Regions from separate parts of the Shewanella woodyi ATCC 51908 genome, predicted to be linked through region 1. Evidence: predicted binding sites of a transcription regulator. Region 1 holds the regulator's gene; each other region holds the start of a gene.
What was found. Region 1 encodes sigma-54, which starts transcription at its own class of promoters, with help from an activator protein. Its sites were predicted from a motif close to GTTGGCACGNNNNTNGNNT; they were not measured.

Region 1 (11,083 bases):
TGTGATCTTGCTTGATGCGGATCTTCAAGATCCTCCTGAGTTGATCCCACAGATGCTTGAAGCATGGCGCTCAGGCTTTGATGTGGTCAATATGAAACGGAAAAAGCGTTTGGGTGAGTCTTGGTTTAAGCGTTTTTCTGCCGCCGCTTTCTATCGGATCATTAATGGGATGGCGGAGTCTCCAGTTCCTGAAAATGTAGGGGACTTTCGATTGCTCAGTCGTCAGGTTGTGGACTGCATTAACTCCCTGCCAGAAAGAAATCGATTTATGAAAGGGATATTGAGTTGGCCAGGTTTTTCTCAAACGGAGATATTGTTCGATCGTGATCCTCGTTATTTGGGAGAGACGAAATGGAACTACAGTAAACTCGTCGGATTGGCGATGGATGGCATCACCTCTTTTAGTATTAAGCCTCTGCGTTTGGCCACTTGGGCTGGAATACTCACCGCGCTATCGGCATTCACCTATGGTGGCTGGGTACTTTTAAAGACGATGTTATGGGGAGAGACCGTGGTGGGCTATCCCTCATTGATGATTGTTCAGGTGGCGCTAGCTGGTGTTCAGCTACTGGCTTTGGGATTGATTGGTGAGTACTTAGGCAGGGTGTTTATGGAAGTAAAACAGAGGCCTATCTATCTTATCAGCGAGGTGGAGCACAAAGGTAGCCGAAGCCAAAATGAGGCGGGAGATAAGGTCCGTTATCTGGAGTCTATGGGATGATTAGTCAGCGTTCATTATCATTAACTCACTGCTCTTTTGTTGTCTTGTTGATAATTTTGTGTGTGCGTTTGATATCACTCTCTCTCTATCCTCTGATGGATACGACTGAGGCAAGGTATGGCGAAATGGCCAGATTGATGGTGGATACAGGCAACTGGCTGACCCCTCAGTTTGATTACGGGGTGCCCTTTTGGGGCAAGCCACCGCTGCATACTTGGATGAGTGCGGTGGGAATTAAACTCCTTGGTGTTTCAGAGTTTTCGGTGCGCCTCCCTCACTGGTTGGCCGCTGTGGCGGTATTGATTTTGGTCAGTTATCTTGCCAAGAGGGTTCAGGTATCGGCCTTGCAACTGGCTATTTTGCTGACCACAACAATCGTGTTCTATGTCAGCGCTGGCTCAGTGATGACGGATATGGCCCTGACCTTAGGCATGACTCTAGCTATGGTTGGCTTTTACCTGTGCTGGCATGGAAAATACCTGTGGGGATATTTGGGCTTTGTAGGGTTAGCCATAGGTCTGCTGGCAAAAGGACCTGTTGTGCTGGTTTTGATGGTGCTAGCTGTGGGACCTTGGCTGATTTGGCAATATGGTCTGATTAAACCATGGAGATTACTCTATACCAAGGTGCCACTATTGAGCGGCTTCTCTCTCCTATTGTTGCTCAGCTTGCCTTGGTTTCTACTGGCTGAGCAAGCAACTCCAGGCTTTTTGCACTACTTCATTGTCGGAGAGCATTGGTTAAGGTTTGTTGATAGTGGTTGGCAGGGAGACCTTTATGGCTCTGCTCATGATGAGGTGAGAGGGACTATCTGGTTATTTTTTGCTGTATCGGCGTTGCCATGGTCCCTGTTTATTCCTAGAGCGCTATGGCGCCTTTGGCGAAGGGAAAGGGGCTTTGATGAAGCGACTAAGTTCTTTATCTGCTGGATGTTATCACCACTTATCCTGTTTACCTTTGCTGGCAATATTTTACCCGCCTATGTGTTACCTGGGATCCCCGGTATGGGGCTGTTACTGGTTTATGCATGGCGCGGTGAGACAATACCTAAACTGCAAGCCATAGCGCTTGGCGTCAGTGGCTTGCTACTTTTAGCCGTCATTATACTGAATTTAGGCCCAGCAAAAGAGAAGAGTGATAAGTGGTTGCTGGCGCAAAGAGCACAGGACATTGCCACCTATTACTGGCTTAATAGCCGTTTCTCATCTCGTTTTTACAGTCAGGGTAAAGCTGAACTATTACAAGGGGAACAGGAGCTGGATCAAGTTATGAAAGTTCCTCTCTATGTCATAGTTAGTCGTGAGCACTTGCATGATTTAACGCTGTTTTCTGAGTGCATAACAGCTGCAGAAACCACTGAAAAGAGTCTACTACTATGTGGCAAGTAGGTGGGCTTGTTGTCAGAGTTAAAGGGGCGTTCACTTTGACTCAACTGAAGTTTTTATTGGTGGGAGGAGGAAGTTTTGTTGTCGATATATTACTGTTTCTCTATCTTTCCCAAGTGCTTCATTGGCCAATTTCCCACGCAAGATTGATGGCATTTTGTGTCGCTCTACTGCTCACTTGGATAGGGAATCGGTTATTTACCTTCTCCCATCGCAAGAGGCGACCAATCGGCACACAAGTTTTGATGGCGGCTCTGCTTGCATGCTGTGCAGCTTGCGTTAATCTCAGCGTGTTTTATCTATTGAGTGAATTGAGAGAGCCAAGTGGACTCACCGGTCCCGTTTATCTGGCGTTAGGTGTATTGTCAGGGCTGGTTGTGAACTGGCTGGGATCTAACCTTTTGGTGTTTCGCCATTAACTGACTTATGTATGAGTTATTACTGGAAATAGTGTCTTGATATGAGACAATGCTCGCTTAATTTTTTTAGTCATAGAGCGCTGTCTCTGTGTCTATGAATGTTTTTGAGAATCTACATAAACAGGCTTGGAGTAAAGATGCAGAGTTTGAAGAAGTTTTTTGCAGTAAAAGCAGTACTAGCTTGTTCATTGGTAGCGTTAACTGGTTGCCAAACGACGAACCCTTATACCAATGAATCACAAAATGCTAAGGCAACAAATGGTGCCATTATAGGTGCTATTGCGGGTGCTGCGATTGGTGTTGCATCATCGAGTAAGAGTGATCGAGGTAAAGGTGCGTTAATTGGTGCTGCTTCTGGAGCTGCACTAGGTGGCGGTATCGGTTACTACATGGATACTCAGGAAGCAGAGCTAAGAAAGCAGCTACAATCGACTGGTGTGAGTGTGACTCGCAGTGGCGACAATATTATCTTAAATATGCCTAATGAAGTTACCTTTGGGGTTGATGAGACACACTTGAGTGCGGGTGCTAAGAGAGTACTAAACAGTGTGGCATTAGTGGCGAAAGAGTATGACAAGACGCGTTTGAATGTGCTTGGCTTCACCGATAGCTCAGGCTCTGAATCTTATAACTTACGGCTCTCTAAAGTACGTGCTGTTGAGGTTGCTGATTACCTTGTTTCTCAGAAAGTTGAGTATGTCAGAGTGAAATCTGATGGTATGGGTGAAGAGAGACCGATTGCATCAAATGCCACTAAAGAGGGACGTGCGGAGAATCGCCGTGTTGAAATTATTTTGAGCCCACTCTCTTAATTTCATCTTATATTGGTCGGTATTATCCTTGTCTATAAATGGCTTCCTTTCGGAGGCCATTTTTGTTTTTGATATGAATAAACTTAGACAATTTGTCCAGCTAAGCCTTGAAACGTAAGACTCATGTCTCAAGTGTTATAAACATCATTTTATGCCTATTGAGACTGAGTGTGAGCTATGGCTTGATAGGCCCTATAGGTTTATTTTGCTGGAATAATAAGATGAAAAAGTGGATAGCTGTCGCGGTATTAACTCTGCCATTTATGGCCAATTCAACGCCGTTAGAGCTCAGAGCTGCTGGTAGTTTAAAGGCGGCAATGGCAGAGATAGTGAGTGAATATCAACAGCTGGAGAGTGAGACTGTTAATGCTGAGTTTGCCCCATCTGGACTCTTGCGTAAACGTATCGAAGAAGGGGAGAGAGTCGATCTATTTGCTTCAGCTAATATGAAGCATCCTCAAACGTTACATGCATCGGATAAAAGTGGTTCTGTGGTTATGTTTGCGCGCAACAAGCTATGTGCCATTGCACAGCCAGAAGTCGATGTTGCGAGTGATTCATTGCTAGAGAAGATGTTGCAAGATTCAATCAAGGTGGGGATCTCCACCCCTAAAGCGGATCCCGCTGGTGATTATGCTTGGGCCTTATTTGGTAGAGCCGATAAAGTACAACTTGGGGCGACACAGAAGCTGGAGCATAAGGCGATAAAGTTAACTGGTGGTGCAAACACAGCGGTAGCGCCTAAGGGGAGAAACCCCTATGGCTGGGTAATGGAAAATAGACGTGCCGATATTTTTTTAACTTACTGCACCAATGCTGTGCTGGCACAAAAGGAGCTACCTACCTTGCAGATCGTACAGATCCCACAAGCGCTATCTGTTGGGGCTAACTATGGTTTAACTATCCTAGAGGGAGCCAACGTGAACTCCACTGAATTTGCCATGTTTATTCTGTCTCAACCGGGGCAAAATATTTTGGCTAAATATGGCTTCGATGCGCCACTGCGCTAGTTACTGATTGGTATTGCTGCTTAGCATAAGGGAGCCAATGGCTCCCTTTTTCTCTGCGAAGTATTATACCAATCAGTATAAAGATTTGATCGCTCAGCGAGAGTTTAGCGGTTCTGAGGCAAGGTCCTTAATTGTTCCTGCATTAATGACATTCACCACATCCATGTGGCTTGCAACGAGTGAAGAGCATAGTTATTCTACGGTTAAGCTCGTTAACGCAGGATCAGCACCGCTAAAACTCGCCTGTAAGGAGTGTTTTTGGCTGTCTACTTCTTCGTTGAATGAACTCACAAGGGAACAACCATTCCATCATCCATTCGCCTTGAATTAGTTTGCCAAAAGACACTCTGAGTAGATCAACTTCTTATACTGACTGGTATTAGTTCAGTAGGAAGAATGTCGCGAGCCCGAGAAAGGCAAATAGGCCGATGACGTCTGTGACAGTGGTAAGTACCATACCGCCAGCTAGTGCTGGGTCAATATTCATTCTCTTCAGTAGTAATGGGATACAGGCACCCGCGAGGCCAGCTACTGTCATATTGATCAACATGGCCCCTCCAATGAGTCCACCTAATGCGAGATCGCCTTTCCAGAGCCAGATGGCTGCAAAGACGAGCACAGACCAAAGCAGTCCATTAAGGAAGCCGATGGCCAGCTCTTTACCTATTAGCCAGCGGGAGTTACTTTGTCCTATCTGGCCAAGTGCGATGCCACGTATCACAAGCGCTAAGGTTTGATTTCCAGCTACGCCACCCATGCTGGGAACAATAGTCATCAAAATCGCTATGGTGGCAAACTGCTCTAAAGTGCCTTCAAACATGTTACTGACAGAAGCCGCTAGTAGGGCTGCAAACAGATTGATGGTTAGCCAAAGGGAGCGTTGAAGAGTACTCTTTAGCACTGGACCAAAGGTGTCGGCATCATCATCCATACCTGCCATCCCCATCATGGAGTGCTCGGCATTTTCTCGAATAACGTCGACAACATCATCGATGGTGATACGGCCAAGGAGCTGGTTATCTTCACCGATAACTGGTGCTGAAATCCAATCGTGTCGTTCGAAAAGCTGCGCAACTTCATTATCTGACATGCCGACCGGAATACCCTCCAGTTCAGCATCCATAATATCTCGTATCGATGAGTTAGGATCGCAGGTCAGTAGGTCGGCTATCTCGACGCCGCCGAGTAAGCGGTCGTGTTTATCGACCACATACAGAGTATCTGTGGCTTCCGGAAGCTTACCTCGTATTCTTAAGTAACGCAGGATAACATCGATATTTACGTCGGGACGTAGGGTGACGGTATCGGTATTCATGATACTGCCTGCGGTGTCATCGGGGTAGGCTAGGGCTTGTTCGACTCTAGCTCTATCTTGACTTCGCATGGAGTGAAGCACTTGCTTAAATACACTATCAGGTAGGCTTCTCAATATATAAGCGAGGTCATCGGTGTCCATCCCTTCAGCCGCTTTTGCAACGCGCTCAGGGCTCATCTGTTTGATGAGATTATCTTTAAGCTCTTCACCAAGTTCATCGAGGATCTCACCGGTTTGATCCTGATCGATCAGTTGCCATAAAACCTGACGGGTTCTAGGTGGGGATGACTCTAATATAAAGGCGATATCAGAGGCTGCCATATCATGGAGCATATTTCTGACATGAACAAACATGCCACTGCTAAGGGCTTGTGTTAACTGGTTTAACCGCTGATCGGTAAGCTCATTATCTAATACTTCAATTGGCATAACAGGCCCCCTATGAAGCTGTCTGTATTTTGGGTTAAATACAGACCACGGTGTTGATAAGAAATATCTGGGATAGCTTAGTGGTAAGGTTTAACTTGCTTCATCAAATTTTGCATCAACTAGAGCGCAGATGGCATCTAGTGCTGCAGAGGCATCTTGGCCCTCACCGAGCAGGGTAATGGTTTTCCCTATTCCGGTTTCCAGCATCAACAAGCCCAGCACACTCGCTGCAGAAGCTTGTTTCTCCCCTTGTACAATCGTGACTTTAGCGTCGAATTCCGATGCTAGAACGGCTAGTTTAGTCGCGGCGCGGGCGTGGAGTCCAAGCTTATTACATATGGTAACTTGGCGTTCTAATTTAGTCATTGCTTAATTCGCGATGGCGAGCCTGTACTGTGTGTTTGCTTTGACTAAACAGCTTAGCAAGCTGCTCTGTGACATAGACAGATCTGTGTTGCCCACCAGTGCAACCTATAGCGATTGTTAGATAGCTACGGTTATTGCGCTCAAGGTGCGGTAGCCAGGTCTCTAACAAGTTCTCTATTTGCCAGATAAACTTATTGACAGTGGGTTGCTGACTAAGGAAAAGCTGAACGGGTTCATCCAAGCCTGTCATCGGCCTAAGCTCTGGCTCCCAATGAGGATTTGGTAAGAACCTAACATCAAACATAAAATCTGCCTCTGCTGGCATGCCATGTTTGAAACCGAAAGATTCGAAGTTAATGACTAGCTCTTTATCTACACTACCTAATAATATCTCTCTGACCTGATTACTAAGATCGTAAATATTGAGATTAGAGGTGTCGATATAGTGATCAACGAGTTTAGAGACTGGCTCTAGCAGTATCCGCTCATGATCTATCGCTTCTTTAAGTGAAGTTTTACTTCTCGAAAGAGGGTGGAGACGACGGGTTTCGCTGTAACGCTTGAGGAGAACTTCGTCGCTTGAATTTAGGAAAAAGCTTAGTAGCTCAGTCCCTTCAGGTAGGTTTGAAAGCTGTTTATCTAGTTCTGTCTCATGCATATTACGGACATCAACACTGATAGCAACAAGCTCTGTGCTATCTTTGAGTTGTTCCAATAGCGTATCCATAAGAGGCAGAGGAAGATTGTCGACACAATAGTATCCGAGATCCTCTAAAACCCTGAGGGCGACAGATTTTCCTGATCCGGAACGACCGGATACCATAACCAGTTTCATTGGGTGATCACCTGATAAAGTTCTGACTCGTCTTGTGTTTTTCGTAACTGCTTTAAAATTAGCTTGTCATTAAGCTTCTCTGCCATCGCCGACAGGGTGCTTAAGTGCTGTTCACATTGATCAGCTGGAACTAATAGTGCAAATAGTATATCGACCGGCTGTTTATCAATTGAGTCGAAAGAGATAGGCTCTTCGCACTTAATGAGTACCGCAACGGGCTGACTAATATTGGTTAACCTTCCATGTGGAATCGCTATACCGTTACCTATACCTGTGCTGCCCATTTTCTCTCTAGCTAAAAGACTTTCAAAAATCTCTTGAGAGGAAAGGCTTGGGTACTGGACAGCGGCAAGATCGCTGATAAGTTCCAGTACCTTTTTCTTACTGCCCGGAGTGGCGCAAGTTGTGCACTCCGGCTGCAGGATGGTGCTTAATTCCATCGTTAGTGTTTTGTTTGCTTCTCTTTATGTTTAATTACCTGACGGTCGAGCTTGTCAATCAGGGAGTCTATTGCTGCATACATATCCGCATGTTGTGACGCGGCGAAAACCTCACCTCCAGCAAGATGGAGTTTGGCTTCTGCTTTCTGCTGCATTTTTTGAACATTCAAAATAACGTGCACATTATTGATCTGATCGAAATGTCGTTCAAGCTTTGAAAACTTTTCTTCAATATATTGGCGTAGCGATGTGGTAATTTCGATGTGATGACCTGTTACGTTTATTTGCATAGAGATACTCCTTCAGATTCGTTTGTGTTAAAAACGCGCTCGCTGATTTGAGGTTTACACTGCATTTAAATATTCAAGCTACTTCGAAACACCGCATCCTGTGTGGATATATATCCAGCTCACTTCTATATTCAGGATCTAGCATGTCGTGAACTTACAGACTTTACGTCACAATGACCAACCTCAATATATTCACTTTTCAAATATCTTATAAACTCTTTCTTTGATTCGATGGCGGGATCAACATGGCCTCACGGTACTTGGCTATGGTTCGTCTCGCCACCTTAATGCCCTGCTCTGCAAGAAGAAGGGCCATCTTGCTATCACTGAGAGGCTTTTGTTGGTTCTCTGCCGCCACTAACTTTTTAATGAAGGCGCGGATAGCTGTTGATGAACACTCACCGCCATCGTCGGTACCCACATGGCTGGAGAAGAAATATTTCAGCTCAAATATGCCTCTTGGGGTATGCATATATTTTTGGGTTGTGACACGGGAGATGGTCGATTCATGCATCTCAACTTCTTCAGCTATGTCATTTAGCACCATAGGTTTCATCGCCTCTTCACCATATTCGAAGAAGCCTTGTTGAAACTTGACGATGCAATTTGAGACCTTTAAAAGAGTATCGTTACGACTCTCTAAGCTCTTGATAAACCACTTAGCTTCCTGCAAATGCCCACGGATAAATTGACTGTCAGCTTGGTTTTTCGTGCTGCGAGCCATGGAAGCGTAATGCTGATTCACATTAATTTTTGGCATGTAGTCTGGGTTGAGTTCAACAATCCAGCGCCCTTTCTTTTTAATCACAGTGACATCTGGAATAACATACTCATCCCGACTTGGGTTGATGGCCAGTCCAGGACGTGGATTTAGGGTTTGAATCAGTTCAATGGCTTGCCTTAAATCATCCTCTTTAAGTTTGGTTTTACGCATTAAGAGGCGGAAGTCACGGCCTGCAATTAGATCAAGGTGCTCTTTAATCAGTAATCGGGCATTGTCGATATGAGGTGTTGTGTTGGCATATTGAGCTAGCTGTATAAACAGGCATTCACTGAGGTCACGGGCTGCAACACCGATAGGATCAAAGTGCTGAACACGCTTAAGCACCGCTTCAACTTCATCGAGCTCTATCTCAGGATCGCCCATGGCTTCTAAGATATCATCGGTACTTTGCGTGAGGTAGCCACGCTCATCGATCGCATCAATAATGGCTGTCGCGATGGCTAAGTCATTATCAGAAAATGGGGTTAAGTTTTTTTGCCACTCTAGGTGCTCATATAGACCTTCACAGGTTTCGCCTTGGAAGGGAAGGTCATCATCTCGCATCGCGCCAGAGCTTGAGTTTGGTGTTGCGGTGTAGACCTCATCCCAAGTGGTGTCGACAGGAAGGTCTTCAGGCATGGAATCTTGATTCAGTGCGTCGGATGTTTCTAGTGACGAGCTGTCTTTATCGGCCTCTTTCTCGACAGAAGCACTGAAGTCTGTTTCGCTGTTGTTTTTGACATCGCTATTGTCAGCGTTAGCATCAACTTGCTCTTCGTCCAACTCCAGTAATGGATTGGAATCTAATGCTTGTTGGATCTCCTGTTGCAGTTCCAGTGACGACAGCTGCAGCAGACGTATCGCCTGTTGAAGCTGGGGAGTCATGGTTAAGTGCTGACCCATTTTGAGCTGGAGTGACGCTTTCATGTACTGCTATTCCCTACTTTGTACTTATAAAATGAGAAAGCCTGTTGGAGCTATTTGGGGAGTCTTTGCTCCCTCAATTGACTTCATAAGAATGAATCATAACGATGCTGTAGAATTTCTAAATTAGAGGAGAACTGCTCCTCTAGATTAACTATAGCTTGAATTGTTCACCTAAGTACACAGCTCGCACTTGCTGATTGTCTAAGATTTCAGCGGGTGTACCTTCAGCGATTAAGTTTCCATGACTTACAATATAGGCATGCTCACAAACATCCAATGTTTCCCGCACGTTATGGTCAGTGATCAAGACACCAAGACCACGACTTTTGAGCTGTAAAATGATCTTTTTGATGTCGATAACCGAGATAGGATCGACACCTGCAAAGGGCTCATCAAGCAGGATAAATTTAGGGTTTGCAGCCAGTGCTCTAGCTATCTCAACACGTCTACGCTCACCACCTGACAGCGACATCCCTTGGCTATCTCTGATATGGGTAATGTGGAACTCCTCCAGCAGATGTTCAAGCTGCTCCTCACGAGCATTTTTATCTAGCTCATCACGGGTCTGGAGAACGGCCATAATATTATCGCGCACTGAGAGCTTTCTGAAGATACTGGCCTCTTGGGGCAGGTAACCTATCCCTTTACGGGCGCGTAGATGCATGGGATCTAATGTGAGATCGTCACTATCGATAAAGATACGACCTTTATCACTTTGTACTAAGCCCACGACCATATAAAAGGTGGTGGTTTTTCCTGCACCATTGGGGCCGAGTAAGCCAACAATCTGACCTGTTTTTACACTGAGGCTCACGTCCTGTACTACGGCGCGACTTTTATAACTTTTGGCTAGGTTTACAGCCTTTAACGTCAAAGAACTCATTCGATCTCCTGAGCGTTAACTGCAGGTTCTACAGGTATCTCTGGCTTTGTTTCAGGTTGAGTCTCTTTGTTGCTATCTGTTTTAGGCTTAGACTCATCCTGGTAATTTTCAGGTTGGATAATGGTGATGACCCTTTCGCTACCTGTACTTTCAGCAATAAGCTGCTGCTTTTCAATGTTATATTGAATCTGATTACCTGTAACTTGGCTACCATCTTGCTCAAGCGTCGCATTACCCTTCAGAATAAGAGTGCGTTTTGATAACTCGTAGCGGATCTCTTTTGCGCTGGCGTTGGCTGGACGGCCATCTTCCATTATCTGTGAGTAAGTTGCTGGATTCCCCGTAGCGACTAAGATACGTCCGTTAGACCCCTCTTTGGTAAAGGCTCTAAGCTTATCGGCATTGATTTTAACTGAGCCCTGAACGACTTCAACTGGGCCATTAAAGATGATCTGGTTATTTTTAATATCTGCTTCCTGACTTGCTGC
Region 2 (11,083 bases), 600 kb from region 1:
CATTGTTATTAACAACTGATTAGCAATGAAATAAGAAAAATAATCAAAGTAAATGATGATTTAAAAACTGTGAGTTAATTTAAGTGCAATTAGAGGTATATAAAATGGAATATGCTCGAAATGTGCGGCGATGCTTATCGATACTGCTCCCACTCATCGCGGTGGTCAGCCTATCATGGACATCTACGGCAAATGCAGAAGCAAAAGCGCTGGTGTTAAAACCTTTCAAACAACTAAGTGATGAGAGCTCTGAGTGTGCCGCTTGTCATAAAGAGAAAAATCCCTCCATCTATGCACAATGGGGACGCTCTAAGCACTATGGGGCCAATGTGGGTTGTTATGAATGTCATGCAGCCGATAAAGGTGACAAAGATGCGATAAAGCATGAAGGTAGACTTATCTCGGTTATCGTCTCACCTAAAGACTGTGCTCAGTGCCATAACCAAGAGGTTGAGGAGTTCACCAAGAGCCACCATGCTAAGGCTGGTAAGATCATGGGCTCCCTAGATAACTTCCTTGCTGAAGTCGTCGAAGGCGCAATGACCTTTAATGGCAAGTCACCCGCAGCAGTTAATGGTTGCTGGCAGTGTCACGGCTCAGAGGTAAAAGTGCTGCCTAATGGCGATCTTGACCCAACCACTTGGCCAAACACAGGTATTGGTCGTATCAATCCAGACGGATCTATCGGTGCCTGTACCGCTTGTCACCAACGCCATGAGTTCTCTATGACTCAAGCTCGTCGTCCCGAGGCCTGTGGTAAGTGTCACTTAGGTCCAGATCACCCTCAAAAAGAGGTTTATGATGAGTCTAAGCATGGTATTAACTTCTACGCCAATGTCGATCGCATGAACTTAGACTCCTCTAAGTGGATTGTCGGTGAAGACTATGATGCCGCACCAACTTGTGCCACCTGCCATATGTCTGCCACACGCGAACAAGCCGTGACCCATGATGTTGGCGACCGGATCAGTTGGACCTTACGTCCAGCGGTTTCAGAGAAGATCGATGCTAAAGCGATAGCTCAGGGACACAAAGTGAAGAGCTGGCAAGATAGACGCGCCGATATGCAGGATGTATGTCAGTCCTGTCACACCAAATCGATGACAGATAGCTTCTATCAGCAGTTTGACTCTTTAGTTAATCTCTATAATGACAAGTTTGCCAGCCCTGGCAAACGACTAATGGGTATGTTGAAAGAGCAGAAGATGCTTACGGAGACCGCCTTTGATGAGGAGATAGAATGGACCTGGTTCTTCCTCTGGCACCATGAGGGACGACGTGCCCGTCACGGCGCCGCCATGCAAGCACCGGACTATGTACAATGGCACGGCATGTTTGAAGTTGCAGAACGCTTCTACATAGAGATGGTTCCTCAATATCTTGAGGTAGTAGAGAAAGCGGAGCATGAGGGTAATACCCAAGGTGCAGAAAAGGCGCGCAAACTTCTCGATGAGATCTTAGCTCGCCCAGAGCATGCCTGGTTTACTGGTAATGAGCCAGATGAGGTTAAGGCAGCCCGTAAAGCAGCCCAGAAAGAGTTTAAAGCTCGCTACCTAAGTGAAAGTAAATAGCAACCGAGTTAGGGGGTAATGATCGCCCCCTTTCTCCCCCAACTGAGGAGACTCTAGTGAATAACAAAGGGGAAAAAACTCGGTGGCAACGACTGTGGAGCTGGTTAAAGAGGCCATTAGCTTTGGGCATTCCCATCGGGGTGTTTCTATTGGTGCTAGGCGCAACATCGTTTCAAGGCATGATGGTGGTATCTAACCAAAACGCTTTCTGTTTTAGTTGTCACCTTAAGATGGACACGATAGTGCAGGAGTATAAGGCTTCATCCCATTTTGGTGATGGAGAGACTATCCCAGCTACCTGCTCTGACTGTCATGTTCCTCATCCTTTTATCGATAAGATGATCGTCAAGACCATAGCGTTGAAGGATGTTTACCATATGATGGTTGGCACCATTACCAAAGAAAACTTTGAAGAGCATAGACCGGCCATGGCCGAGAGTGTTTGGGAAGATTTCAAGAAGAATGACTCAGCTAACTGTCGTTACTGTCACCAAGGTGAAAACTTTGATTTAGCCAAGCAGCCACAACGTGCACGACTAAATCATGAGAAGATAGCCGCGAGGGGGGAGACCTGTATTGATTGCCATCAAGGGTTAACTCATAAGCGGATTGTTAAGCGTTAGGTATCACAAGATAAACTTAAGCTGTGATAACAGCCCTTATCTCCAACAAAGGCCGCATTCTCCATGCGGCTTTTTATCTTGATTGGTATTATCATTCACTTTCAAGCACTCCCCCCTCAGAAGTAGGGGAAAGTTGAAGCCAAAATAGCGGGTTATCAAGCTCTGTGGAATTCGATAGCAGAGGGTTGGTCAGTCTGGCTAATTTAGCCTGATGGTATTTGCCCAATGGAAATACTCCGCGGGTCGCAGGGTGCTGTCGAACAAACTCAAAAATATCTCCCCGCTCGACCATGGCATTAAGTCCCTGCTCCAACCGCTTAGCTAACTGCATATTTCTCTTGTTAAGAAAAACATACATGGGCATAGGATAGGTGAGCAGTAGATTATCTACCGCTACCATATCTTGATTCATACTATGCTCTAGCTCGGCGTGAACCTCTCCGATCCCTCGAGGAAAGTAGTCACAACGTCCTTGCCTCAACATAGAGTACATGGACTCAAATTTTGTCACCCTTTCCACTCGGTAACCATTTTGTTCGAGCACATAACTATCTGGCCAGTGAGTTCCCTGACAAGCAGTGAGTTGTTTTAGCTGCTCAGCACTCTCTAGTGCGAGAAATTTTTGATATTGTGAGCGGTGAACAACAGGAACACGCATCCCCAATAGACCAGCCATCAAGGGGATACGAATAACATGGTATCGCTTTTCTCTTTTAGGATCTGTCCCTGCCCAAAATATCGTTAACTGATCTGACTCCAGTGCATTTAAGCCACGATTTTGGGTATATGAAGAGCCAGTTTCAACTAACTTGGCAACCCCATATTCACCTTGAGTCTCCTTGAGCACCTCAAAGATAAGATCAACATAGTAATGATAGCTGGCATCATCTTCAGACTGAGGGGATTGGATCAGCAGAGCTTCTGCTGACCACGTCAGGTGGGCGTACAACAACACAGCTAGACCTAATACAATTCGCATAAACAACAGGTGCTGATAAATAAGTATCTTTAGCTTATAACACACACCTGAATAATGATCATTGAAAAAGCAGTTTCAGTGCAATTTACAACTTATAGCCTAGGGATTATTTATCGCAGAGATTGAATAAACCAGAGGTACTCGTTGATCATTATGCTTCATCGCGTAACGGGTATGTTGTTTACCGTTTTTATCTGTCACTAACTCTTTCTCAAGGTTTGCAAACGCATCATAGGGACTAAAATCAAACTCGTTATAGCGTTTAATCTCAAGACCAGCAGCAATAAGTGCATTGAAGACCTCTGAGATTGGATGAGGCCAGCTCACTAAAGTCTCTTTCTCACCGCTACAGTTCTCTGTGTATGTCCCCTCTTCATCGACATCGGGCTCATCTTGTGCAAAGTAGCTATAACCGTCAAACAGAGCCTCAAGAGGATGAAACTCAGCCATATAAAACTCACCACCAGGCTTTAAACTCTGCTTGATCATTTGGGCCCATCTGTTCAAATCAGGCAACCAACAGATAGCACCATATGAGGTAAACACAATATCAAACTGACGCTCAAGCTTGTCCGCCGCACTATAGAGATCGCTACAGATAAAGTTGGCTTCTAACTGGCTCTTTACTGCCAACTCTCTTGCCTGCTCGATAGCAACTGAAGAGAGATCGATTCCAGTCACCTCTGCCCCCTCCCGAGCCCATGAGAGAGTATCTAAGCCAAAATGGCACTGTAGATGTAATAAACTCTTGCCCTTTACATCTAGCTCTTCAAACTCAATTTCCTGTAAGGCACTATTTCCAGAGAGAAAACCGTCAACATCATAGAATTTTGAACCAACATGAACCTTGGTACGTTTATCCCATGCGCTTTTATTTACTGCTAAATAGTCCATCTTAAAATTCCCAAGTTACCAATTTCTCAATATAGGGAAATTCACTAAACAGTTAGTCCATTTTCCCAGCAATTAAGCACATAAGCTAACATACTATTCAGAAAAAACTAAATAACACAATAAAAACATATGGATACATTTTTGGCACAAACCCTGCTAATGAATACGCATACAAAAACTCAAATATAAAATGAAATCCGTCTTAAAGGTAACTCACCACAAGGCTTAGGATCATTTAAAAAGGAATTGAACAATGACATTACGACCTATTGCAGCAGTCAGCCTTACGGCATTACTTCTATCAGCTTGTATTATTAATGTGAACGGAGCAGGCAGAGCACCTACCGAACATACTCACCAATCACTTCAATTAGATAGTAATGGCCTAAATGAGTTGGTGGCCGAAACTGGTGCTGGTGCCTTAGAGATTCAAGGCGTTGTTGGCCTATCTCACATCAAACTTGAAGCAGATATCTACACCTATGAAGGAATAGATCCCATACTCACTCTTGAAAAACGTGGCGATACCGCACGTCTAGTAGCCGATTTTGACAGTTACAAGGTTTCAGGAAACTCTCCCTATATTGATCTGGTTGTTAAAGTGCCAGCAGAGATGAAAATGGATATCGACGATGGCTCTGGCAGTATCAAAATTCAGGGCTCAAGTGCGGATATAGATGTAAAAGATGGCTCTGGCAGTATGGAGATTGAAGGAGGAAAGAACCTGAATATCGAAGATGGCTCAGGCTCTATCACGCTGTCCGATGTCAACGGTAACATCACACTGGATGACGGTTCAGGTTCAATAGAGATTATGCAAGTTAACGGTGATGTTAACGTTAACGATGGCTCTGGAAGTCTCTCTATCAAAAAGGTTCAGGGCTTTGTCACCATAGATGATGGCTCAGGCAGCATCGATGTAATGGATACTAAAGGTTTGAAAATTATCGAAGCTGGCTCAGGCAGTCTCAGCTTCGATAACATCGATGGCAAGGTTAGCCTAGAGCAATAATACCAACTTCCCGGCGCAGCGACTTATGCCAATCAATATAAGGGATTGAATGAGTTGCTGCCCACCCCATCACTTTTTTGTGCTACTTGGAACTGTAGGAATTGATGCAAACAGAAGTTCACTATTGGCCAGCGCGTACCGAACAATCAGTGCCCCACAGAAAATAAACACACTCCATCGCAACACTAAGGTTTGCCAGAGCAGATCAGGATCCATCACTTTACCTATCTCACTTCCCACCAAAAGTAAAAACAGTATAAGGTAACTCAAGCCCCTTACTTTAGGCTCTAAGGAATACAGAGGAATAAATTTTGTAGCAGTATAAGCACAAATAAGCCCAAGTATCGCTCCCATCACCACATCTATTGGCCAATGGGCTCCCACCATAACTCTTGAGATACCGACTAAACTGGCAAGCATAATTAACATGAACTTCAACTTGTTACAGTTAACAGCTAGAAAAATAGTACCTGCAAACAGAAATGCGGTGGCGGTATGGCCTGAAGGAAAGCTCAAATGATGACGAACCTCTCCAATGATATTTAAGGAATCCAATACATCTGCAGGTCTTGGGGCTTCAAAATACTGCTTTAATAGTGGAACAAGTATTAAAGAGAGAATGGAAGCACCAATCACGCGAATGGTCATCTCTGGTCTTAGAGTTAGGTAACACAAGACTAAGGTTCCCAATGTAGAACCATGGCCCAGATCGGTAACAATGGCTAATAGCCACAGGGGGAAAAAATCAGATAATCCATTGATAAGATTGAATAGATAAAGGTTTGTTTCTGAGTTTAGGGTAACTATATGTAAAACAAACAACGAAAAAACTAATAGCTGAAATCCATTTCTTTGTGTATTAAAGTCAAAAGAACTTTCCTTTCTTTTGACCTCAACCAAAGAGGTCATTACGTATCTCCAGCAGCTTAAGCAAAATAGGCTTAGTAAAAAAAGACGACACCAACTAGTACGCCCAAAATGAATAATCTGCTGCTAGTTAAAACGACTTATGTAAAAACTTTTTAATCTCGTATTATTTTTTTGTAAGTCTTAAGCACTGATTAGCGTCGAAACTATAGCAATTTGTGACAGTGATCAACCTTTTAATAGCATAGCATACTGAATGATATGAAAGGTCATATTGAAGGGAGTGTCACACCTATATGGAGGGCTCTATGATCATTGCTTAATTAACATGATCATAGAGTAAAACAGGAGCTAGTTAACTTGGTTTTTTAACAGGTTTGGTGGAAAACTTCTCAGCCAGAAACGTAAAATAAGTAAGCCTGATAAAAGAATAAATGACCAACGAATAACCTGAACTTGCCAATATTGAGGAAAGTCATCGCCGTTTTTAAACTCACTGATCACAATAGTCGCAAACAACACTAGGTAAAGTTTCACTCTGACAGAGCTTGATAGAACAATTAAAGGCACAAACTTTACCGCACCATAGGCACATAAAAGTCCAACAAACGCGCCCATAACAACATCTTCAGGCCAATGCGCACCAACCATAATACGAGAACCGGCAACGAATGCAGCCGCAACGACCACTACCCCCTTTAACCAATGTTTACTCGTTGATAGAAAGATAATCCCTGCCAGAAGAAAAGCGGTAGCTGCATGACCAGAGGGAAAGCTATGCTCATGTCTAACCTCTCCGATAATATTCAGGTAATCCAATATGACAGCAGGCCTAGGAGCATCGAAGTATTGCTTAAGTAGCGGAACCATAACCAAACTAAGCACTGCAGCCACAACGACTCTGCAACATAGCTCGGGGCGAGAAACCAGATAACATAAGATCACAGCACCTAAAGTTACCCCATTACCCATGTCTGTCACACTTGCTTGCAACCAAGCAGGTATGCTTGGACTAAGTCCATTGATAAAATTAAAGACACTCAGGTTCGACGCTTCATTAATCGTCAATAGATGCAGCACAAAAACAGCAAAAAGGAGCAGATGAAAGCCCGACCCTTCAAAGTTATCTTGTAGAGAGGAAGTGAACCTTTTGCCTTGTGGCTCTCCCTTGAGTTTTTGTAACAAAGAAGCCATCGCTCCTCCCAAATTGCACGTCTATACATATCGATTTGGAGATATGTTCAGCCCTGCATAATCAATAAGCTATCCCTAAAGTGAATTGTCCTTTTGCCCTAAATGAGGGCGATAATGATACTTAAAGCACAAAGCTTACCGACTCTATGTGACAACTTAGAGATCAAAGGCCATCGCATCAGGCCAGCAGACTAACTCAACAAGAGTGAAAAAAGTGTGAAAGGAGTGCACTACATAGAGATAAATCAGTTTAAACAGGCAGGTATTTATCTAATATGCGCACTGGCGCGGATTTCAGAGTTTTAGCACTTTGACCATAAGTTAAACATTACTAACCAATCTATAGAAATATATATATATTTCTATAGATTGGTTAGCTGTTAATAGGGACAGCTTGATAGAAGTTGTGATCTACATTAGTGAGTGATTAACGCCAATTTTCTCTTTCTACTCCAAGATTTTATCTCGAGTTCACGCTTTAATGCCCCAGAGCGGTCACCGACTAGCTCTCGATATACTAGCTTAAGCGGTCCTTTGCCTCTTAGGTATTTAGCCGCCTTAGGCCCACCGCTCTCATGTTCACTAAAGCGGCGTTCAATATCGACAGTCACCCCAGTGTAGAGATGACCATTGGCACACTCGATCATGTACAGGTACCACTTAGACTCGCTCACTAATACCACCTCTTTGACAAAGATAACCATTAGCACACTCGATCTCATTCATACGCTAATACCACTTAAACTCGCTCACCTATTTATCCAAGCCTTTATCTAAGCCTAATAGCCCAAGAAAGAAGGCGTACTCCTGTGCCGTGTCTTGATAGCGACGGTAGCGCCCACTTTTACCGCCATGGCCCGCTTCCATATCCACATGAAACAGCAGCAAGTTATCATCGGTTTTATAATCACGTAATTTGGCCACCCACTTAGCAGGCTCAAAATATTGCACCTGTGAATCATGTAAACCTGTAGTCACTAAAAGATGCGGATAATCCTGACGTTCGATCTGATCATAGGGTGAATAGCTGAGCATATAGTCAAAATAGGCCTTCTCATTCGGGTTGCCCCACTCATCATACTCATTAGTTGTAAGCGGGATAGACTCATCGAGCATAGTCGTCACAATATCCACAAATGGCACATGGGCAGCCACGGCAAAATACCGCTCAGGCGCTTGATTAATAACAGAGCCCATGAGAAGACCACCAGCACTACCACCTGCAGCAACAACCCGTTTACTATCCCCATAACCTTGTTCAACGAGTCCTTTAGTCACATCGACAAAGTCATTAAAGCTATTTTGCTTATTCAACATACGACCATTATCATACCAAGGGCGCCCCAACATCTCTCCACCTCTCACATGGGCGATGGCGTAGACCATACCCCGGTCAAGCAGACTTAGTATCGAACTATCAAAATCTGGTTCGATTGTATGGCCATAGGCACCATAACCATATTGGTATAACGGGTTTGAGCCATCTTTGTTGAACTTATCTTTACGGTAAACCAAAGTAACAGGCACCTTGGCCCCATCTCTGGCATCAATAAACAGACGCTCCGCCTGGTAAAGTTCACTATCAAAGTCCCCTAACACTCGCTCCTGCTTAAGTAGCACTCGCCCTTCTCCTTGAGTCAGATCATATTCATAAATTGACTCAGGCGTTGTGGGGCTGGAGTAGTAGATGCGCAGTTTGTCGCTCTCTTGGCTAGCATTGACATCCAAACCAACCACGTAGGCAGGATCGTTAAACGCCAAGTGATAGGCACCTTGCTCACCAAACGGGCGGATCTGAATATGGCTTAATCCCTGATCACGACTCTGCACTATCAGATAACCTTTCAGGAGCAAAATATCTTCGATACGCACATCAGGATCCGCGGCTATCACCTGCTGCCACTTGCTTTTATCGGCAAAATGACTCTCACTAGCTTTCATTAACCTGAAGTTTTCAGCCTGCCAGTTAGTCAAAATAAAGTACTCATTGCCCAGCTTAGCGACTGAGTATTCATGGCCCTCTTCACGAGCTAGCAGTGGTGTGAACTGACTAAGTGGCTTATCGGCATCGAGCACAGAGATCTCACTAGTCACTGTGCTCTCATGGTGAAGTACAATGCGGCTCTCATCTAAGCTCTTACCAAGTGCAATATAATAGGTGTCATCTAGCTCCTCATACACCAAAGTATCTTGGGCTTGAGGTGTACCGAGTCGATGACGGAATACTTGGTTGCCCAGTAATGTTTGTGGATCTTTTCTGATATAGAAAACGTGTTGGTTATCATTAGCCCACACCAGTCGTCCATCGGTTCCCTCCAGAATATCCTCAAGGAGCTCACCACTTTCGATGGTTTTAAAGTAGATCTTGTAGATGCGGCGACTTAACAGATCTTCGCCAAAGGCCAACATAGACTCATCAGGACTGACATGAACTCCACCAAGACCATAAAAATCTTGCTTATCAGCTCTAAGATTCACATCTAGTAAGATAGATTCATCACCACCTAACACCTTACTTCTAGTAATAATTGGGTACTCAAAGCCTTGCTGATAACGACGAGAATACCAATGAGAATGCCACTTGTAAGGCACGCTTGACTCATCTTTATCTAAACGGCCAACCAGCTCATCAAACAGTGTTTTTTGCAGTGATTCGTAGGGTGCAAACTGTGCTTTTTTATAGCTGTTTTCCGACTCCAAATGAGCGATAATTTTAGGATCTTTACGATCGTCATCACGCATCCAGTAGTAATCATCACTGCGTTGTACGCCGTGCAAATTAAGTTCATGGGGAATTTTGTCAGCAACAGGTGGCTGAGATGAAATCACATCTGTCATAGAGGTACATCCAACAAATAGGGTTAATAGCACTAATATAGGCAAGTATATGGCCGCAGAACTAACAGCAAATTTGTTAATCATTACTCATCCTTGGGAAACAACTTATCGTTAGCCTGCTCGAGTCTAAGTTCGATAACTTGATAGGTAAAGTAAAAGCGTACACTTGTCATTATTATAAAATTAGCGCACCATGTTCGCGCTCACTATCCGCTCAACAAAAACGAAGATAGATGAGTAAATTCTCAGGGCGGGGTGAAACTCCCCACCGGCGGTGATAGCGCTTAAATTAACCTAAGCCTTAAGCCCGCGAGCGCCCAAATCAACTTAACATTGAAGATGTAAGCTGATTTGGGGTCAAGCAGATCTGGTGAACTCTATCTGATACATATATAGAACACTCCAGAGCCGACGGTAATGAACCGTATTACTCAGATAACACACTAGTAGTACAGTACTAAGTCCGGATGAAAGAGAATATAAGACAAAAGCTAACGTTACCCTCTCGGTGACGCTTGCTCACTTGCCTCTTATTGTACGTTTGCAATGGCCAGCTTTTTTTAAGTTTAGCTATGCAGCGTCATTTTCTGCACGCCCTGATTCTGGAAAACCCAATGTTGTTTATTAAGGATTTTAACCATGAATCAGTCATTACTTACCCCTTTCGGCACAGCCATTGAACGTGTTGAAGCAGCGCTTACCTCCCTTAGACAGGGACAAGGTGTTCTCGTTGTCGATGATGAAGATAGAGAAAATGAAGGCGATCTTATCTATTCGGCACAATCTCTAACTAACGAACAGATGGCACTGCTAATACGAGAGTGTAGCGGTATCGTTTGCCTCTGTTTAACCGATGAACGTATCAAACAGTTAGATCTCCCCCCTATGGTCGAAGATAACTCCAGTCAATACGGCACAGCGTTTACCGTGAGCATAGAAGCAAAAGTGGGCGTAACCACAGGTGTTTCGGCAGCGGACCGCGTGACCACAATTAAAGCAGCTATCGCAGACAACGCAGTACCAGAAGATCTGGCTCGCCCAGGCCATGTCTACCCACTTCGTGCTCAATCTGGGGGTGTATTCTCCCGCCGAGGACATACGGAAG
Region 3 (11,083 bases), 470 kb from region 1:
GATAGACACTATTTTCATAATGACAGTGTTCAAACTATCAAGCATAGATGAGATGCGTTTGCCATCTTCGCCAGATTGTCCAATAGCGATGCCTGAAATCACCGACATGATGATTAAGGCAAGGATGTTTGATTTTGAGAGTAAACCAACAAAGTCATTGGTGGTTAACAATGAGACGAAGTCCATGCTTCCCTGCCCAGTTTGGATCTCTTGGGTCAGATCCAGTGTCACCCCTTGTGCAGGATCAAATGCCATTGCTAATCCAAGGATACCAACAGCGGGAACGATCGCCATGGTAATCGAGACAAGCATAACGGCCACTAATATTACGCCCAATCGCTTAAGGTCTGTCATTCTAGCGATGGAGGAGGTCACGCTAATAGCAACTAAGGGCACGATAATCATAAAGAGTAAATTGAGGAAAATCTGGCCTATAGGCTTTAATTTCAATGCTACTTCGGGAAGGGTTAAGCCTAAAGCTCCACCAAGCATCAGTGCTAAAAGTAATATGATTGATGTTTGATAGGCCCTAATGCTATGCCACATAATTTATCCGTTGTACTGTTTATTTTGGCGATGTGTTAACACGTTATAGCGGGTAATCTTAGGAGTCAAATTTGGCAGTTGTTTACAGCTTTAGCCTGAATGGCGTTGTTCATTTTTATTTGTGAGATGAGCGAGGTAAGTAAGTAAAGCTGTCTTGATATGTTCTGGCTCGAGTGGCTTGGAGATATAGTCATTCATGCCGATCGCTAGGCATTTTTCCTTGTCACCAACCATAGCGTTTGCTGTCATTGCTATGATGGGGAGGTTTTTGTAATGCTCCCCCGCTTCACCATCACGAATTTTGGCTGTGGTTTGGTAACCGTCTAGTTTAGGCATCTGACAGTCCATGAAAATCAGATGGTAGGGGTTATCTTGACTAGAGTCAGATAAAGCTTTCAAAGCTTGAATACCGTCGTTAACTATCTCAATTTCTAGACCAAACTCCTTGATGATCCCCTCGGCAACAAGCTGATTGACCATATTATCTTCGGCCAAAAGCAGCCTAGGCTGAGTGGGAGTGAAGTGATTTGTTAGAAGCCAGTCATCGCCAGAGTCCACTGTAACTTCATGAGAAGAGGAGGTGTGTGCTTGATTGTATTTGGTGAGCAGGGAGGCAAGTCTGATTTGTGAGATTGGTTTAGTGAAGGCTCCACAGATCTGCTTCTGTAAATAGTGATGAATAATCGGTGCATCTATTGAGTTGTAACTTAGCAAGGTTGTAATGTTTGATAGTAATGGTTCACTGTTTAGCTTCTCTAGCTCAGCTCTGATAGCTTGTTCTCCTGCTGATAGGCTCAAAATAATCAATTGGGGATGAGGGTTGGTTAATTTACTCAAATCAATAGTTTTGTCATTTCCCTTTACGACTAGTCTCTCAATATCTGCATTAAATTCTCTGAAAATCTTCTCAAGTATATTATCGGCAAACGAGGCTTTGCTTAGTAACAATACGGGGAGCTTATTGAGGTCGAGTATGGAGTTATCTTGTTTCATTGAGTTGGAGTCTGGTAGTTGGATCTCAAGGTCTACTACGAAGTGACTGCCTATATTCTCTTTGCTGGTAACTGAGATATCTCCATTCATCAGGTGGCTGAGGTGTTTTGCGATAGAGAGTCCTAGCCCTGTTCCACCGTAGTGTCGAGTGGTTGAATTGTCTGCTTGGCTAAAGGCTTGAAATATGTTTTCGAGCTTATCTTGCTTCATCCCAATGCCTGTATCTTGGATTGAAAAAGTCAGGCGATGATTATTATTTTTAGCGGTCAGCTTTCCGGTTACGATAATGCTGCCTTTAGGGGTAAACTTTATGGCATTCCCTATTAGGTTGGTTAAGACTTGGGTGATTCTCCCTGGATCTCCAGTAATATTCGCGGGTTTGATCTGGCTTATGTCTAGTGTTAATTCAAGGCTCTTCTCTTGCGCTCGAATGGCTAATGGCTGTATTAGCTCATCTAAAGTTTGATGCAGATTAAACTCGATAGACTCAAGATTGAGTTTTCCTGATTCAATCTTAGAGAAGTCCAGAATGTCATTGATTAGAGTAAGCAAAGACTTAGCACTACCTTGGGCTATCTCTAGGTGGTGTTGCTGATCTTGATCTAACTCAGTTCTGCTTAGCAGGCTAAGCATGCCTAGCACGCCATTCATTGGTGTTCGGATCTCATGGCTCATACAAGCAAGAAATTCAGATTTCGCTCTTCCTGTGGCCTCAGCCTCTTCACGGGCTTCATCCAGAGCCCAGTTATTAAACTCAAGATCCTGAGCATACTTTTCAATTTTCTTCTCATTGTTCCTTGTTTGAGTCTGATCTTCTATGCAGACAAAAAAACCATTTATCTTCCCATCCGCATCAATGTCTGGTACTTGAGTGATATGGAAGTTGAGCTCCTCACTATTGAGGTGTTGGAACTCAGCATCAAAGGTTAATGTCTCTCCTTTAAGGGTTTGTTCAATGAAGGGAGCCATAAGTTTAAAAAGTTTAGGGGGGATGATCGCCTCACAGGTGCGGTTCAACACCTCATTGCTTTCACAATCCAACCAGTTAAGGCTGTGACGGTTAATAAATTGAATTTTTTGTTTGGTATCGACATAGATCAAATGTACAGGAAGCACTCTAGTCATATTCTTTATATGGCGGTGAGATTTTTCCAGCTCCTTTTTTTGCAGTAGCTGAGTATGAACAGAGTGGTTATAGCTATTGGCAAGTATACTGAACTCATCCCTTGTAGAGATTTTTAGGGGCTTTGGGCTGATATTGCGTCCAGCTTGGTGCTTAAGTTGAGCTGTGATCTGAGATAGTGGGGTGAGTACCACCACTTTATGTATCCATAGGTTAATAAGCAGAAGTGAACTAAATGCACATATGACAATAAGCAGGTAGTTATTACGAGTTTGATTGATTCCTGCTTCTAATAGGGTTTTGTCATATTTGAAGTAGATGATGTAAGGCCTGAGGCGGTTTACTTCAGGATCGATTAAGTGAAATTGAACTGCATGGTGTAAATGGTTGCCAATAAACTCACCAGATTGTTGATCATGAACTCTTGCTGGATTAGTTAACAGCTCCATAATAGGAGCGGGAAAGACCTCTTTAGCTAACCTTCCATTATATTGAGTTAAACTATCGGCATTAACTCTCATATCAGATGACTTAATCACCGAAAGGCGATCAATATTTTTATTGGTTGTTAAGACCCCCACAATACGGATCATATTGGAGAGCTGGGAGTTGGTTTCTAGTGCGAGCTTTAATGTGTCGGTGATTTGAGTAAGCTCAATGCTAGCCTGCTCTTTTACTCTCTCTTGCGTCTCTTGAAAAAAATATATAGCCAGAATGCCACAGAGTAATGTACCTATAAACAGAGTGCTTAGGTTAAGCTTTAATGCGATGCTCCTTATGGTATGAGGTTGATTCTCTGTATCGGGAGACGGGCTTTCCATATTAAATCCCAGTATAGAAAAGCGTTTCTATATGCTCACATGAACTGTCAAATGCACCGACTTTATTGAGAGTGTCACAAACTGATTGAGCAAGGTTTGTTAGCTTCTTATTCTCTTTTAATAATTTATTTTGCTCTGGATTACTTAATAAATAGATGTCAGCAAGTGACTGACTAAACTCATCAACTGATATAAGTTCTCGTTCAGCCATCAACTGAATGGCTTCATCTGGGTGTTGTTCAAGATAGTCATAAGCTAGCTGCCAAGCTTGTTGTAGCTTAGGCACTAAATCTGGGTTGGCTTTTATCACATTTTGTGAAAAGGAAACGGTATCTAATATCTCATTTGGGATCTCTGCTGTGGTAAAAACTTTGTGACTCTTTTGGCTGGTGCTGTTTAAAATTTCAAATGAATAGGGGGGATAGGTGACCATGGCATCAATGTGGCCACTATTTAACGCTTGGAGAGCATTGCCCTGTTCCATATTAACGATCTCCACATCGTCTAGGGACATATCGTATACCGCAAGCGCTCTAGCTAAGATATAGATCCCCAGAGAGCTCACCTCACAACCCACTTTTTGTCCTTTGAGTTGGTTCAATGTTTTAAAGTCTTCATGGCTTACAATGAGATCGCCACCATTGGAGTAGTCTGCTAGCAAAACTATATTTAAGGGGTCTCCACCAAACTCTTGTGCCTGAACTGCTTCGACTATGGTGCTAGCAAAACCATCAACTCGGCCACTTATGTAAGCTCGCTGAGCATCGGAGAGTGTGGCTGTCTGAGAGAGCTTAATATCTAGCCCTACTTGTTTGAAAAAACCTTTACTTTCGGCGAGGTACAGTAATTCGTATCCTGGCCAAGGATTGATGGCGATGGTGATTGTTTTTGTTACTGGTTTGGGACTGCAAGCAACAAGTAGAAGAGAGATGAACAGACTGACTGTGAATCTTAGCATGGCAGCATTCTTAGTAAGTTAAATCTAGTTATTAGGTTAGTAGACAGAAGAGTTAATCGCCAACGAGACAGGGGCAATGATTGAAAGAGGTAACAGTTTTTAGATTAGGGAAGGAAAACAAAAAAGCCCTAATAAATTAGGGCTTTTAGAAGATATCGCTTAGGGATTATAAGCTGTAGTAAAGCTCGAACTCAACAGGGTGAGTTGTTTGGTTGATACGCTCAACATCAGCAGACTTAAGTGCGATATATGAATCGATAAAGTCATTACTGAACACATCACCGCGTGTTAGGAACTCACGATCAGCATCTAGACACTCAAGTGCATTTTCAAGCGACGTTGCAACGGTTGGGATCTCAGCAGCTTCTTCAGCTGGTAGGTCATACAGATCTTTATCCATCGCTTCACCAGGGTGGATCTTGTTCTGGATACCGTCAAGGCCTGCCATCAACATTGCTGAGAAGGCGAGGTATGGGTTAGCCATTGGGTCACCGAAACGAAGTTCGATACGACGAGCCTTAGCACTTGGTACCACTGGGATACGGATAGAAGCACTGCGGTTAGCTGCAGAATATGCAAGCATTACTGGTGCTTCAAAGTGCGGGATAAGACGCTTGTAAGAGTTCGTTGATGGGTTAGCGAATGCGTTGATAGCACGAGCATGCTTGATAATACCACCAATGTAGAAAAGTGCTGTTTCGCTCAATCCGCCATACTTGTCACCGGCAAAGATGTTAACGCCATCTTTTGCTAGAGATTGGTGAACGTGCATACCACTACCGTTGTCACCAACGATTGGCTTAGGCATAAATGTCGCTGTCTTGTTGTAAGCGTGAGCAACATTATGGATAACATACTTAAGTACCTGAACTTCATCGGCCTTAAGTGTTAGTGTGTTAAAGCGAGTTGCGATCTCGTTTTGACCAGCTGTTGCCACTTCATGGTGATGTGCTTCAACCACTTGGCCCATCTCTTCAAGTACAAGACACATTGCACTACGGATATCTTGTGAAGAGTCAACAGGAGCAACTGGGAAGTAACCGCCTTTAACACCAGGACGGTGACCCTTGTTACCATCTTCGTAGCTAGTGCCTGAGTTCCATGCTGCTTCTTCAGCATCAACCTTGTAGAAGCAACCAGACATATCTGAGCTGAACTTCACATCATCAAATAGGAAAAACTCTGGCTCAGGACCAATTAATACTGTGTCAGCAATACCTGTTGAGCGTAAGTAATCTTCAGCTTTCTTAGCAATTGAGCGAGGGTCACGGTTGTAACCTGTCATTGTGCCTGGGTTAAGGATGTCACAACGGATATTAGCTGTTGTCTCTGCAGTGAAAGGATCGAGTACAAAGCTTTCAGGATCTGGCATTAACACCATGTCTGATTCGTTGATGCCTTTCCAACCTGAGATTGAAGAGCCATCGAACATCTTACCGTCTTCAAAAAAATCAGCGTCCACTTGGTGGCTAGGGATTGAAACGTGTTGCTCTTTACCTATCGTATCGGTAAAACGCAAATCAACAAACTTAACTTCCAGTTCTTCTATTTGTTGTAAAACTAATTCAGCTGACATTCTGAGTCTCCGAGTAGAGTAAAGGGATATCCCTTTTATTTTTAATTTAATTAGCGCTTATCGCGATTCTGACAATCAATAAGCCAGAGTCGTGCCATTTTTATAACTAATTGATTGTAATGATAACTCTTGAAGCTTGTGTTTTAGGGAGGAGAAGTTTTGCACTAGTTTGGTGCGTTGTTTGCCCGATAATGGTGCGCTCACCATCCTGGTGCGGATGAAATAAAACTGACTATTCATAGCTGACTAAAAAATAATCCTGTGCGAGAGCCCTCCGCTAGAGTAGAATGGCACGTTTTTTATTGCAACAGCTATTATTTGAGCTGTTACAAATACCCCCTATATTTTGATGGTAAGAGGTTTATCTGTGTTAGAGAATTTACGTAACATCGCCATTATTGCACACGTTGACCATGGTAAAACTACCCTAGTTGATAAGTTGCTGGCGCAGTCCGGAACCCTTGAGACTCGAGGAGAGGCCACTGAGCGGGTGATGGATTCGAACGATCTTGAAAAGGAGCGTGGGATCACGATTCTGGCAAAGAATACTGCCATCAAGTGGAACGACTACCGCATCAACATCGTGGATACTCCTGGTCACGCCGATTTCGGTGGTGAAGTTGAGCGTGTTCTTTCTATGGTTGATTCAGTACTGCTTCTTGTTGACGCGGTTGATGGCCCAATGCCACAGACTCGCTTTGTAACTAAGAAAGCATTTGCTCAAGGCCTTAAGCCTATTGTTGTTATCAACAAGATTGACCGTCCAGGTGCTCGCCCTGACTGGGTTATCGATCAAGTATTCGATCTGTTTGATAACTTAGGCGCGACTGATGAGCAGTTAGATTTCCCAATCGTTTATGCTTCAGCGCTAAACGGTTTTGCTTCTCTTGATCCAGAAACAACAGAGGGTGATATGACACCTCTGTTTGAAACGATCATCGAGAAAGTTTCATCTCCTGATGCTGATGCAGAAGGTGATTTCCAGATGCAAATTTCGCAGCTGGACTACAACTCATACGTAGGTGTTATCGGTGTTGGTCGTATCAAGCGCGGTAGTGTTAAGACTAACCAGCAAGTGACTATCATTGATGCTGAAGGTAACAAGCGTAACGGTAAAATGGGCCAAGTATTAGGTTACATGGGTCTAGAGCGTCACGAAGTTTCTGAAGCAAATGCTGGTGACATCGTTGCGATTACTGGTCTTGGTCAGTTAAAGATTTCTGACACTGTTTGTGCAACAACTACTGTTGAAGCGCTACCTCCATTGTCTGTTGATGAACCAACACTAACAATGACTTTCCAGGTAAACACCTCTCCATTCGCGGGTAAAGAAGGTAAGTACGTGACGTCACGTAACATCCTTGAGCGTCTAGAGCAGGAGCTTGTTCACAACGTAGCACTACGTGTTGAAGAGACTGACAGCCCAGATCGTTTCCGCGTATCAGGCCGTGGTGAGCTTCACCTATCTATCTTGATTGAAAACATGCGTCGTGAAGGTTACGAGTTAGCCGTTTCTCGTCCAGAAGTTATCATGAAAGAGATTGATGGCGAGATGTGTGAGCCGTTCGAAACACTAACTGTTGACGTTCAAGAGGAACACCAAGGTACAGTGATCGAGAAGCTTGGTACTCGTAAGGGTGACATGAAAGATATGCAGCTAGATGGTAAGGGTCGTGTACGTATCGACTTCGTTATCCCTAGCCGTGGTCTAATCGGTTTCCAAACTGAATTCATGACAGCGACTTCTGGTACTGGTCTTATCTACCACTCATTTGACCACTACGGTCCAGTGAAAGGTGGCGATATCGGTCAACGTGCACGTGGTGTACTGATCTCTAACGCTACTGGTAAAGCACTAACCTTCGCACTATTCGGTCTACAAGAGCGTGGTCGTCTATTCATTACTCACGCTGCTGAAGTATATGAAGGTCAAGTGGTTGGTCTACACGCACGTGCTAACGACCTAACAGTTAACTGTTTGAAAGGTAAGCAGCTAACTAACATGCGTGCATCTGGTACTGATGAAGCACAGGTACTAACTCCACATATCGAAATGACACTTGAGCAAGCGCTTGAGTTTATCGATGATGATGAGCTAGTAGAAGTAACGCCACAGAACATCCGTGTTCGTAAGCGTTTCTTGACTGAAAACGAGCGTAAGCGTCATAACCGCAAGTAATCGTTTCGCTTCAGCTCCATGAGCTAAGTATTTGAAGGCCCTGAACATGAAGATGTTCAGGGCTTTTTTATGTAGATTCTATTCATTAAAAGTAGTTTTAACTATTCCCGTTTTACTTCATTTTCTAAAGGCCAGAGTATTTACATTATAGATTTTTGATTGAAGAGAGTGGCTTCCATTAGCGTAGTAAATCAGCGACAATCAGAATGATGATGGATATTCACTCACTATTTTGGTCATTATGGATAATAACTATATCAACTCAATGGAACAGGCGTTGAGCTTGTCACCAGACAACTTCATCTTGCGGATCACATTGATTCAAGCTCTATATGAACATCAGCAACTCTCAACAGCTTTAAGTTTGTTGAAGGAGGTTGAGAGCTGTCAAGTTGAGCAGGAGCTGCACCAGATCCTTGCGGCAAAGATCTTTATTGAAAGTGGAGATGGCGAAAATGCACTCCTATTTTTGTCTAGTAACTTGCCTGAAGTTAAAATACTTAAAGCCAAGGCATATCAGATTCTTAATGAATTCTCATTAGCTCGTGAATTTTATGTTGAAGCGGTTAAAGAAAATTCGTCACTTGAAGATATTGATTTTGCAAGAGAGCTTAGAGTTGCGAAAGATGCTCTAGACAATAGCAAGAGAATAAAGCTGACGGTGGTAGCTAATGATGATACCGATGCGGTAGAAGTTACTCGATTGATAAAGCCTAGAGAGGAAGTGATATCCTTTTCGGAGGTAGGTGGGTTAGCTGATGTAAAAAAACAGATTCGGAAAAAAATTATCACTCCTTTTCAAAAGCCCTCGCTTTTTCAAAGATTTAAAAAGAAAGTAGGTGGTGGTATTTTACTCTTTGGTCCTCCTGGTTGTGGGAAAACATTGTTAGCTCGAGCGACTGCTGGTGAGTGTAATGCCACATTTATTAATGTGGTTATTTCTGACATTCTCGATATGTATATCGGTGAGTCTGAAAAGAAGCTTCACGCTATTTTTGAGCAGGCTAGGCAAAATACCCCCTCTGTAATATTTTTTGACGAGATAGAGAGCCTTGCTGCTAAGCGTCAGCATACTCGCGAAGCAACCTCTGCAAAATTAGTCAGTCAGTTTTTATCTGAGCTTGATGGATTTGCTCAAAATAATCACGGTGTACTAATTCTAGGGGCTACCAATGTTCCATGGGCACTTGATCCAGCATTTAGGCGCCCAGGACGTTTTGATCGTGTTGTATTTATTGCTCCGCCAGATGTAGATGCACGTACCGATATTTTGAAAGGATTATTGAAAGATCGTCCGGGTGGAGAAAGCGTAGATGCCCAAAAAATTGCACGACTCACTAGTGGGTTTTCCGGTGCAGATCTGATGAACTTAGTTGAAACCGCGGTTGATGAGGCTATCGACCATTCAATTGAAAGTGGAGAAGAGGTACCACTTAATCAGACTTTCGTGAAAGAAGCTTTAAAAGAGGTTAATCCAACTACTCTTGAGTGGCTTACTATGGCACGTAACTATGCTAAGTATGCTAATGATTCTGGACAGTACAATGAAGTGCTGGCTTTTTTGCGTAAACATGGAAAGTAGATATGGCTAGCTATCAAATTATTGATGAACCCAGAGCAGGTAGGTTATCGAACTATACCGTTAATCCAATGTGGCCTTTACTGTCTGCAATGCTCGGAGGGCCAGTTTTTAGTTGGTTATGGTATTTATTTAATAGCTTTGCTTTAAATGGCCCAAATCGATTAAAGGAGATACTAACAATCTTTGTTGCATTTGCAGCTTTTATTGGTGTCTATCAGTTTGGGGCATCGTTTTGGAATTCAGGTTATTTTGTTGATGCAAATGTACGTTATTTTTATCTATTTGGTATCACTGTACAGTTTGTTTTTAGTTACATTCTTCTTGTTTTGCAAAGTGATAGTTTTGAACTGTATGAGCACTTTAATGGACATGTAGCAAGTCCGGTTATCGGTTTTGTTCTGGCATTTGTGATAGGAAAGCCGTTGCAGCTTTTTTTAGTGAATTTAGTGTGGGGAGGATAAGCATGGACAGCAACGTATCCATTAGTCAACTAATTGATAGTGCCGAACAACACTTTCAATTTGGTGCTTACACTAGAGGGATAGAATGTTTAAGGGAGGCATTATCTTTAGAGCCTGATAATGGCTTCTTACATAGTTATCTTTCATTTGCACTCATAGAAACAAAGCGCCGTACAGCAGCGCTGTATGAAGCTGAAATTGGGCTGTCGTTATCGCCAGACTCTTCATATGGACACTATACATTAGGTTACGCTTACTTAGTAAATCAGAAGTTTGCTTTGGCAAGTGAGCATTTAGATAATGCCATTGAGCGTGAGCCTGACAATGCAATGTATCACTTGCTTAAAAGTCGTATATTTTTTCAACAGAATAAATACCAAGAGGCACTTAAAACGATTAAACATGCGTTAGAGTTAGCCCCTAACAATTGTGACGTTTTAACTGAGTATGGAGATATTTTGCTTCAGTTAGGTAAAGTTGATGAAGCGGCAGAGTTTTATCAAAACGCGTTACAGCGAGGGCCTCAAAATATTAACGGCCTAATTGGTATGGGCACAGTTTTATTGAAAAAAAACCAAGTTCAAGAAGCAAGAGAACATGCTATCTGGGCGCTTCAGCAGGCCCCTGACTATGCTCCTGCACTACGGCTTTTTACTCAGATAAAAGCGAGAAGTAATCCTGTTATGGGAGTTTGGTGGCGTTTAAATAATTGGCTATCAAATGGTAGTAATACCCGAATGGTTGTGCTTCTTATATCAGGTTTTTTACTGTTTCAGGTTGCTTCAATTGTGCTTGAAGATCTTGGCCATAAAAGTGTTGGTGAGGTAGTCTCAATGTTCTGGCT

Region 2: a site for sigma-54 is predicted at 4,208-4,226, ahead of SWOO_RS24440 (DUF4097 family beta strand repeat-containing protein). Genes of this name have one in related genera too.
Region 3: a site for sigma-54 is predicted at 6,098-6,116, ahead of glnA (glutamate--ammonia ligase). Genes of this name have one in related genera too.

What each region holds. Positions count from the first base shown of each region.
Region 1 is NC_010506.1:5,139,912-5,150,994, reverse strand. It holds gene SWOO_RS21800 (glycosyltransferase family 2 protein) at 1-721, shown strand, start outside; gene SWOO_RS21795 (ArnT family glycosyltransferase) at 718-2,109, shown strand; gene SWOO_RS21790 (GtrA family protein) at 2,097-2,525, shown strand; gene SWOO_RS21785 (OmpA family protein) at 2,663-3,337, shown strand; gene SWOO_RS21780 (molybdate ABC transporter substrate-binding protein) at 3,559-4,347, shown strand; gene mgtE (magnesium transporter) at 4,727-6,091, opposite strand; gene SWOO_RS21765 (HPr family phosphocarrier protein) at 6,182-6,457, opposite strand; gene rapZ (RNase adapter RapZ) at 6,450-7,292, opposite strand; gene ptsN (PTS IIA-like nitrogen regulatory protein PtsN) at 7,289-7,732, opposite strand; gene hpf (ribosome hibernation promoting factor) at 7,735-8,022, opposite strand; gene SWOO_RS21745 (RNA polymerase factor sigma-54) at 8,231-9,712, opposite strand; gene lptB (LPS export ABC transporter ATP-binding protein) at 9,864-10,595, opposite strand; gene lptA (lipopolysaccharide transport periplasmic protein LptA) at 10,592-11,083, opposite strand, start outside.
Region 2 is NC_010506.1:5,738,969-5,750,051, forward strand. It holds gene SWOO_RS24420 (multiheme c-type cytochrome) at 105-1,571, shown strand; gene SWOO_RS24425 (NapC/NirT family cytochrome c) at 1,628-2,194, shown strand; gene SWOO_RS24430 (transporter substrate-binding domain-containing protein) at 2,286-3,173, opposite strand; gene SWOO_RS24435 (class I SAM-dependent methyltransferase) at 3,273-4,067, opposite strand; gene SWOO_RS24440 (DUF4097 family beta strand repeat-containing protein) at 4,321-5,079, shown strand; gene SWOO_RS24445 (phosphatase PAP2 family protein) at 5,149-5,901, opposite strand; gene SWOO_RS24450 (phosphatase PAP2 family protein) at 6,298-7,140, opposite strand; gene SWOO_RS24455 (GIY-YIG nuclease family protein) at 7,557-7,862, opposite strand; gene SWOO_RS24460 (S9 family peptidase) at 7,894-10,062, opposite strand; FMN riboswitch at 10,216-10,461, shown strand; gene ribB (3,4-dihydroxy-2-butanone-4-phosphate synthase) at 10,618-11,083, shown strand, end outside.
Region 3 is NC_010506.1:5,608,553-5,619,635, reverse strand. It holds gene SWOO_RS23830 (dicarboxylate/amino acid:cation symporter) at 1-546, opposite strand, end outside; gene SWOO_RS23825 (ATP-binding protein) at 637-3,483, opposite strand; gene SWOO_RS23820 (ABC transporter substrate-binding protein) at 3,485-4,441, opposite strand; gene glnA (glutamate--ammonia ligase) at 4,608-6,017, opposite strand; gene typA (translational GTPase TypA) at 6,385-8,196, shown strand; gene SWOO_RS23805 (ATP-binding protein) at 8,564-9,778, shown strand; gene SWOO_RS25675 (hypothetical protein) at 9,781-10,239, shown strand; gene SWOO_RS23795 (tetratricopeptide repeat protein) at 10,242-11,083, shown strand, end outside.